One region of the Streptomyces sp. NPDC053755 genome, then DNA from elsewhere that is predicted to be linked to it. Evidence: riboswitches for the same ligand, from Rfam matches in the RefSeq annotation. Region 1 holds a riboswitch; the other holds the start of a gene.
The links. A riboswitch is a leader RNA that binds a small molecule or an ion and turns the genes downstream of it on or off. The one in region 1 is predicted to bind thiamine pyrophosphate.
Positions count from the first base shown of each region.

Region 2: it holds a riboswitch for thiamine pyrophosphate, as region 1 does, so the genes downstream of both, thiC (phosphomethylpyrimidine synthase ThiC) here and AB0K65_RS26245 (thiamine ABC transporter substrate-binding protein) in region 1, are expected to answer to the same signal.

Region 1 covers NZ_JBFASK010000033.1:41,208-46,004, forward strand. The annotation lists gene AB0K65_RS26240 (iron ABC transporter permease) at 1-1,334, opposite strand, end outside; gene AB0K65_RS26245 (thiamine ABC transporter substrate-binding protein) at 1,409-2,494, opposite strand; TPP riboswitch at 2,566-2,673, opposite strand; gene rlmN (23S rRNA (adenine(2503)-C(2))-methyltransferase RlmN) at 2,703-3,809, opposite strand; gene AB0K65_RS26255 (hypothetical protein) at 4,057-4,323, shown strand; gene AB0K65_RS26260 (hypothetical protein) at 4,430-4,797, opposite strand, start outside.
Region 2 covers NZ_JBFASK010000001.1:475,536-480,332, reverse strand. The annotation lists gene AB0K65_RS02145 (hypothetical protein) at 72-893, shown strand; gene thiC (phosphomethylpyrimidine synthase ThiC) at 1,116-2,891, opposite strand; TPP riboswitch at 2,885-3,030, opposite strand; gene AB0K65_RS02135 (YibE/F family protein) at 3,216-4,559, shown strand; gene AB0K65_RS02130 (SsgA family sporulation/cell division regulator) at 4,671-4,797, opposite strand, start outside.

The DNA of each region.
Region 1 (4,797 bases):
CTCAGCGGCGAGGCGCCGAGGACGGCCGCCGCCTCCCGCAGCCGTTCGTCGACCGCCCGCAGGACGGGCAGCATCGTGCGCACGACGAACGGCACGCCGACCAGTGCCTGCGCGAGCGGTACGAGGATCCAGCTCGCCCGCAGGTCGAGCGGTGGTTCGTCCAGGGCGATCAGGAATCCGAAGCCGACGGTGACGGCGGAGACTCCCAGCGGCAGCATGAGCAGCGCGTCGAAGCCGCGCACGAACCGCCCGGCCCGCCGGGTGAGGGCGGCCGCGGCGAGCCCTCCGACGGCGACGGCGATGACGGTGGCGACGAGGGCGTACCGCAGGGAGTTGCCGATGGTGTCGGCCAGCGGGACGAGGAAGGTGCCGGAGGCGTCCACGCTCCACAGGGCGCGGTAATAGTCGAATCGGTACCCGCGTGGGGTGTCGAGGGAGCGCTCGACCAGCACGCCCAGCGGCAGCACGATCAGCAACGCGACCGACAGCAGCACGCCGCCGAGCAGCGTCCACTGGCCGGCGCCCTCCGGCCGGTGCGCGGTCCGCTCGGGCGGGACGAGCCGCAGGGCCGTCTCGCGGCGCCGTACCGTCCGGGCGTGGAAGGCGAGGACCGCACCGACGGCGACGAACTGCGTCAGCGTGAGGACGGCGGCCGTCGACAGGTCGAAGCGGTCGACCGTCTGCCTGTAGATCTCGGTCTCCAGGGTGGAGTACGCCGGCCCGCCGAGGATCTGGACGATGGCGAAGGAGCCCGCGGTGAAGAGGAACACCATCAGCGCGGCCGCGGCGACGGCGGGGCCGAGGGCGGGCAGGGTCACGGTCCGCCAGGCGGTCCAGCGGGAGGCGCCGAGGACCCGGGCGGCCTCCTCCTGGCGCGGGTCGAGCTGGGACCACAGTCCGCCGACGGTCCGGACGACGACGGCGTAGTTGAAGAAGACGTGCGCGAGGAGGATCGCCCAGACGGTGGTGTCGAGGCGGACGCCCCACTGTTCGTCGAGGAGCCCGCCGCGCCCGACGAGGGCCAGGAAGGCCGTGCCGACGATGACGGTGGGCAGCACGAAGGGCACGGTGACGAGGGCGCGCAACAGCGCCTTGCCGGGGAAGTCGAAGCGGGCGAAGACGTACGCGCCGGGCAGGGCGATCAGCAGGGTCAGCGCGGTGGAGGCGAGCGCCTGCCACAGCGTGAACCAGAGGACGTCGAGGATCTCCGGCCGGCTCAATGTCTCGCCGAACCGGCCGAACTGCCACGACCCGTCCACCCGGATTCCGCGCTCGACGATCGAGGCGACGGGCCAGGCGAAGAAGAGCGCGAAGAAGGCGACGGGCACGGCCATCAGGCCGAGCCGCGCCGCGCTCCCGCGCGCCGCCCGGGCGGGCTTGCCCCGAGCGGGCACGTCCTCGGCGGGCTCTACTTCAGGACGAGTGACGACCACTGCTGGATCCACTGGTCACGGTTCTCGGCGATCTTCTCGGGCGCCATGGTGTGCGGCTTGTCGATCACCACACCGTGCCGGGTGAAGAGCGCGGGCAGGGTGGCGTCCTTGGCCACCGGGTTGACGAACATCTGGAGCGGCACGTCGTCCTGGAACTTCTTGGAGATCAGGAAGTCGATGAGCTTCTTGCCGCCCTCGGGGTTCTTCGCCCCGTTCAGGAGGCCCGCGAACTCGGTCTGCCGGAAGCAGGTGCCGGTGGAGACGCCGGTGGGGGCGGTCGCCGGCTGCGGCTCGGAGTAGAGCACCTCGACCGGCGGGCTGGAGGCGTACGACACGACCAGCGGCCGGTCGCCCTTGGCCTTCCTGCCGCCCGCGGATCCGGAGAACTCCTGGTTGTAGGCGAGCTCCCAGCTGTCGACGGTCTTCACGCCGTTGGCCTTGAGCTTCTTCCAGTAGTCCTGCCAGCCCGCGTCGCCGTAACGGGCTGCGGTGCCGAGGAGGAAGCCGAGGCCCGGGGAGGACCGCTCGGGGTTCTCCACGACGAGCAGGTCCTTGTACGCGGGCTTCGCCAGGTCGTCGAAACTCTGCGGGGGCGTGAGCCTCTTGTCCGCGAAGTACTTCTTGTCGTAGTTGACGCAGATGTCGCCGGAGTCGATCGGGGTGACCCGGTTCTCCTTGTCGACCCTGGCCTCGGGGGCGACCCGGTCCAGGCCCTTCGCCTCGTACGGCACGAAGATGCCGTTGTCGAGCGCGCGGGACAGGAGGGTGTTGTCGACGCCGAAGAAGACGTCGCCCTGGGGGGAGCCCTTGGTCAGGATCTCCTTGTTGACGGCCTCGCCGGCGTCGCCGCTCTTGAGGACCTTGACCGTGAGGCCGGTCTGCCGGGTGAACTCCGCCAGCACCTCCTTGGAGGCGTTGAAGGAGTCGTGGCCGACGAGGGTCACGGTCTTCGGGGCGCGCGCGGCGTCGCCCTTGTCGCTCGCGCCGCCGCCGCACGCGGCGAGGGTGGTGACGCCGAGCGCGCCGACGAGCGCGGCGGCCACCGTCTTCTTGGTGCTCACTGGAATTCCTCCTGGGTATGACCAGGAAGAGACGCGGCCCTGCCCACCCGAGGGTGGGCAGGGCGCAACAGCTCGAGTAACGACCGAACTTCCTACCCAGAATGACCTGGGCGAGGTTCAGAGGGTCTGCGGTCCGGTGACCGCACTCTCAGCGCTGTGGCGCTCCCCTGTCGGAATATGGAGATGTGTTCGACCTCAGACTACAAGGTCAGCGCTCCGAGGCCGCGAGCTGTCCACAGGCACCGTCGATCTCCTGCCCGCGGGTGTCGCGGACGGTCACCGGCACGCCGTGCGAGGCGATGGCCTCGACGAACGCCTTCTCGTCCTCGGGACGCGAGGCGGTCCACTTGGATCCGGGTGTGGGGTTGAGCGGGATCAGGTTGACATGGACGCGCTTGCCCTTGAGGAGCCGTCCGAGCAGGTCACCCCGCCATGCCTGGTCGTTGATGTCCCGGATGAGGGCGTACTCGATGGAGATCCGGCGGCCGGACTTCTCCGCGTACTCCCAGGCGGCGTCGAGGACCTCGCGGACCTTCCAGCGCGTGTTGACGGGCACGAGGGTGTCGCGCAGCTCGTCGTCGGGGGCGTGCAGGGAGACGGCGAGCCGGCACTTGAAGCCCTCGTCGGCGAAGCGCAGCATGGCGGGCACGAGGCCGACGGTGGAGACGGTGATGCCGCGCTGGGAGAGCCCGAGGCCGTCCGGCTCGGGGTCGGTCAGCCGCCGGATCGCCCCGACCACCCGCTTGTAGTTCGCGAGCGGCTCGCCCATGCCCATGAAGACGATGTTGCTGAGCCGCGCGGGGCCTCCGGGGACCTCCCCGTCGCGCAGGGCCCGCATGCCGTCGACGATCTGGTGCACGATCTCGGCGGTCGACAGGTTCCGGTCGAGCCCGGCCTGCCCGGTGGCGCAGAACGGACAGTTCATGCCGCAGCCGGCCTGCGAGGAGATGCACATCGTGACGCGGTCGGGGTACCGCATGAGCACGGACTCGACGAGCGTGCCGTCGTGCAGCCGCCACAGGGTCTTGCGGGTGGTGTCGTCGTCGCACGAGATGTGCCGGACGACGGACATCAGATCGGGCAGCAGCTCGCCCTGCAGCTTCTCGCGGGAGGCGGCGGGGATGTCGGTCCACTCGGCGGGGTCGTGGGCGTACCGCGCGAAGTAGTGCGTGGACAGCTGCTTGGCGCGGAACGGCTTCTCGCCGATCGCGGCGACGGCCTCCTTGCGCTCGGCGGGCGTGAGGTCGGCGAGGTGCCGCGGCGGCTTCTTGGCTCCGCGGGGGGCGACGAAAGTGAGTTCTCCGGGCTTGGGCATGGTGCTACCAGTGTCGCAGACGCGCGCTGGTGGCCCGGGGCGCCCAGGACCGCCTCGGCCCGTCTCGGGCCGCCTTGCCGCCGTGGGCCGCCGTGGGCCGGGTGCGGGCCGCCCTTGCCGCCGTGGGCCTCCGTGGGCCGTCCCCGGCCCCGTACCGGCCGGTGCGCGGCTCGGGACACCCGGCCCAGGTGGCGGCGCCTGCCAGGCCCGCGCGTGACCCCACCCCGTCGGACGTCGTTCGCCCGGCGTGAAGAACACCACGCGCGTACGCGCCGCCGCCGCCCTCGCCGGGGCCGCTCTCGCCCTGTCCGCGGCCCCCCACGCCACGGCCGACGCTTCGGGAGGGGCCGGGCTCGTCGACCTCCTGGGCATCGCCGGATCCGCCGGCGGTGAGGAGGGCTCGTCCTCCCGGCACGCCGATGGCCCGGGCCGGGACCTCCGGTCCCCCGGCGGCGACTCCGGAACCCGGACGACGATCAGCGGCAACGCGGCCGAGCAGAGCATCGGGAGCTGAGTTCCAAGGCGGCATCGGGGCCGGTCGGAGCACGAGAGGGCCCCCGCTTCCGACGCGGGGGCCTCTCTCCGCCTGCCGGCTCATGCGTACCGGCGCGGCCGGGGCTCTACTCCTTGGGAATGGCGTTCACGCACTCGGAGAACGGCTTGCTCGACACGCACTCGAACACCGGACCCCACTTGCCGCCCTCGCTGGCGCCCTTGGTCACCGTGTCGGCGCACGACGGGTCCGACAGGCCCCACAGCGATCCGTCCGGCCAGCCGGCCTCGCTCGTGCGGCTCTCGATCGCGTTGACGCAACCGGTGGGCGCACCGAGGCTCTTGACCGCCTCCAGGAACTCCTTGTACTGGGAATTCTGGGTGGCGCCGTCGAGCTGGTCGACCGTCGCCTGGGCGGCGTTTCGCTCATCGTCCGACGCGTCCGGGTTCTGGACCGTCACCAACGCCTGGGCGTTGGTCTCCAGGACCTGCTGGA
Region 2 (4,797 bases), on a different contig from region 1:
GCAGGCTCTCCTCCGTTTCCGCCAACCGCCCGCACGTCCGCGGGCTGTCAGGCCCTACGGAGCATCGGGGGATGCACATGAACGTGGCTCCGCACCTGCTGACCGAGGACCGCTCCGAGTTCGAGCGCGTCCTCGACGACGCACTGCGTCACGCGCACGACCGTCCGGACCTCGCCGAGGTCGGGACCAGACTCACGGCCGCGCAACTGCGCGCGATGGCGCTGAGCGCGACGGCCCTGATCACGGCCGCGGCCGCGCCCGAGTACGACCACTTCGTGAAGATCCGTGAACAGGGACGCTCAAGCGGTACGAGTGTCATGGGCGCCGTCCTCGCGGCGGACGGCGACGGGGCGAGCGGCGGTCCCGGCGCGGGCGTCATCGCGATCGTCACGGTCCTGGCACCCGTGCTCGCGGGCACCGCGGCACTGATCTTCCTGCTGGTCGGGGCCGTGCTGAAAGTCCTGGCCCCGGCACTGCAGTTCGCCGACACGCTGCTGACGGCCGGCTGGTTCTTCGGCGCCGTCGCCGCGGCCGGGCTGCTCTGCGCGGCCGCCGGACTGCTCGTCACGGCGCTGCGCAACAGAGCCACCGAGGTGGCGGCGGATTCCGGGGCCGCCGCGGGGGACGAGCTGTCCCTCGCGAGGGACGCCTGGCGCCACGCACTGCTCGAACGCGGGATCGTGCCGTTCCTGCGAGAGGCGCTGGCCGACCCCGGCGCCGCGCGGCCCACCCCCACCCCCAGACCCCGCCCGGTCTCCCGGATCCCGAAGGTCGGGTACAGCGGCCCGGACTTCTCCAGCCCAGGCGAGGGCGCGTCGGGCAACCGCCCGTCATACAGCAGTCCCGACTTCTCCAGCCCGGACTTCGGGCCGCCCGAGAGCGTGCCGGACTGACACCGCCCGAGAACGTGCCGGACCGACCACCCGCGCACATCCCGGACCGACGCTGTCCGCGCATGTGCCGCACCGGCCCCTGCCCGCGCGCTTACCGGTCTGACCAGCGGGGGCGTCCGAAGAAGCGGCCCGATCGGGTACGGGCCGCACGGCCCCCCGCGGCCATGCGGTCCGTACCCGGGCCCCCACCCGCCCCGGAGACGACGGGGCGGCGTCCCGTGGCTAATCCGCCAGCGGGAGGTACACCCGGTTGCCGGCCGCGGCGAACTCCGCCGACTTCTCCGCCATGCCGGCCTCGATCTCCTGCGACTTCAGGTCGCCCCCGTGCTCGCGCCGGATGTCCTGCGAGATCTTCATCGAGCAGAACTTCGGACCGCACATGGAACAGAAGTGCGCGGTCTTCGCCGGCTCCGCGGGCAGCGTCTCGTCGTGGAACTCGCGGGCCGTGTCCGGGTCGAGCGCCAGGTTGAACTGGTCCTCCCAGCGGAACTCGAACCGCGCGTCCGACAGCGCGTCGTCCCACTCCTGCGCCCCCGGGTGCCCCTTCGCCAGGTCCGCCGCGTGCGCCGCGATCTTGTACGTGATGACACCGGTCTTCACGTCGTCGCGGTTCGGCAGGCCCAGGTGCTCCTTCGGGGTGACGTAGCAGAGCATCGCCGTACCCCACCAGGCGATCATGGCGGCGCCGATGCCGGAGGTGATGTGGTCGTAGGCGGGCGCGACGTCCGTGGTCAGAGGGCCGAGGGTGTAGAACGGCGCCTCCTCGCAGATCTCCTGCTGGAGGTCGATGTTCTCCTTGATCTTGTGCATCGGGACGTGGCCCGGGCCCTCGATCATCGTCTGGACGTTGTGCCGCTTGGCGATCGTGTTCAGCTCGCCGAGGGTCCGCAGCTCGGCGAACTGCGCCTCGTCGTTGGCGTCCGCGATCGAGCCGGGGCGCAGCCCGTCACCCAGCGAGTAGGTGACGTCGTACGTCGCCAGGATGTCGCAGAGTTCCTCGAAGTTCGTGTAGAGGAAGTTCTCCTTGTGGTGCGCCAGGCACCAGGCGGCCATGATCGACCCGCCGCGCGAGACGATGCCGGTCTTGCGGCGGGCGGTGAGCGGCACGTACGGCAGCAGCACGCCGGCGTGGACCGTCATGTAGTCGACGCCCTGCTCGGCCTGCTCGATGACCGTGTCCTTGTAGATCTCCCAGGTCAGCTCCTCGGCCCGGCCGTCGACCTTCTCCAGGGCCTGGTAGAGCGGCACGGTGCCGATCGGCACGGGGGAGTTGCGCAGCACCCACTCGCGGGTGGTGTGGATGTTGCGGCCGGTGGACAGGTCCATGACCGTGTCCGCGCCCCACCTGGTGGCCCACGTCATCTTCTCCACCTCCTCCTCGATCGAGGAGGTGACGGCGGAGTTGCCGATGTTGGCGTTGACCTTCACCAGGAACCGCTTGCCGATGATCATCGGCTCGATCTCCGGGTGGTTCACGTTCGCCGGGAGTACGGCCCGACCTGCCGCGATCTCCTCGCGGACGACCTCGGGGGAGACGTTCTCGCGGATGGCGACATACTCCATCTCCGGGGTGATCTCACCCCGGCGGGCGTACGCGAGCTGCGTCACCGCCTGGCCGTCGCGGCCCCGCCGGGGCAGGCGCGGGCGGCCGGGGAAGACCGCGTCGAGGTTCTTGAGTCCTCCCCCGCGCGGCGAGGTGTGCTTGATCCCGTCGTCCTCGGGGCGGGCCGGGCGGCCCGCGTACTCCTCGGTGTCGCCCCGTCCGATGATCCAGTTCTCGCGCAGCGGCGCAAGGCCCCGCCGTACGTCGGTGTCGATGGCGGGGTCGGTGTACGGCCCGGACGTGTCGTACAGCGTGACGTCCGTGCCGTTGGTGAGGTGCACCTGGCGGACCGGTACGCGGAGGTCGGGGCGCGATCCCTCCACGTACCCCTTGTGCCAGCCGGGCTTGCGCTCGTCCTGGCTGGTGGCAGGCGTGCGTGCATCCTGAATGGTCATGAGACCGATCTCCCTACGCCGGCATTACCCGGTAACAGGTTCGGCGGTCGGCGCAGCCTCTTCCCGTACGTACGTCATGCGCGCGTACGGTGATCAGCGCCCTCTCAGCCCGGTGCTCCGAGCTCCCGCGTGTGCAAAGGTGCCACCACGCTAGCGTCAACCCGGGCGTGCTGAACAGTGGGCCCCCGCCGTTCTTGCGATGATCGGTCGGTGACTTCCTCGCAGCAGACCCCCGGACCCCCTGGCAACGGCGACGGAAACGGCGGTGCCGGCGACGGGCGGAGCGACGGCCGCGGCAGGCACGGGCACGCGGAGCGCGGGCTCGTGGAGCCCGGGCACGACGCTGCCGGACACGCCCATGCGCATGCGCACGCCCATGGACCCGCCGCTCCCGTCTCCCGGCACCTGCGCAAGGTCATCGCCGCCGTCCTGATCCCGTTCGCCACCGCCGTCGTCGTCGGACTCGCGGTCCTGTGGCCGGGCGGGGCCCCGGCGCACGAGCGCACCGGCGTCGGCTTCGACCGGCAGACCGAGCAGGGCAAGGTCGTCTCGGTCGAGCGCGTCGACTGCAAGGACGTGAACGCCGCCCAGGTGCCGCCGACCGGCGACACCTCCACCCCGCAGGGGCGCGAGGCGGTCAACGCCCGGCAGGGGCAATGCGCGAAGGCCACGATCGAGGTCACCAGCGGCGCCGACCGGGGACGCACCTTCGTCGAGATCGTGCAGCCGGACGCGCCCCGGCAACTGAGCGAGGGACAGGGCGTGATCGTGGCGTACGCCCCCGACGCCCCACGCGACCTGCAGTATTCGGTGACCGACGTGGACCGCAAGTTCCCGATGATGCTGCTCGCCGGCATCTTCGCGCTGGCGGTCGTGCTCGTGGGCCGACTGCGCGGGCTGATGGCCCTGATCGCGCTCGCCGTGAGCTTCCTGGTGCTCACCCTCTTCATCCTGCCGGCGATCCTGCAGGGCTCGAACCCGCTGGTGGTGGCCGTGGTCGGCGCGAGCGCGATCATGCTCATCGCGCTCTACATGTGCCACGGCCTTTCGGCCCGCACCTCGGTCGCGGTGCTCGGCACCCTCATCTCCCTGCTGCTGATCGGGCTGCTGGGCTCGCTCTTCATCGGCTGGGCCTCGCTGTCCGGCAACACGGACGACAACACCGGTCTGATCCACGGCCTCTACCCGGACATCGACATGTCGGGTCTGCTGCTCGCCGGCGTCATCATCGGATCGCTCGGCGTGCTCGACGACGTGACGGTGACGCAGACGTCGGCGGTGTGGGAGCTCCACCAGGCGGACCCGCGCATGGGTCCGCGCGCGCTGTACCGGGCCGGTATCCGGATCGGCCGGGACCACATCGCCTCGGTGGTGAACACGCTGGTGCTCGCGTACGCCGGTGCGGCGCTGCCCCTGCTGCTGCTGTTCTCCATCGCCCAGAGCAGCGTGGGCACCGTGGCCAACAGCGAGTTGGTCGCCGTGGAGATCGTCCGGACGCTGGTGGGGTCGATCGGCCTGGTCGCGTCGGTGCCGCTGACCACCGCCCTCGCGGCGCTGGTGGTCTCCGCCGACCGCCCGGGCGCACCCGGTTCACCGGGCGGACCGGGCGCAGCTGGCGCGCCGGCGGGGCGACCGGCCAAGGGGGGTCGCCGCCGCCGGGCGAAGTGACCCCGAGAACGGACCGGCCGGGGGGCCGAGAACACGACGGACCGATCGCGGTGCGACCGAGCGTGAGGCGGCCGCCTTGCGGGGCGGGGTCCCGGACGCCGCCGTTCCGTCTCAGCCGGCGTTCTCCTCCGCGAGAATCCGGCCGAGTGCCGCCTCGAGGTTGTCATCGAAGTCGCCGAGGGAGCGTTCCTGACCGAGGGGGACGAGCTTGTCCGTGCGGTCGAGGAAGGCGACCAGC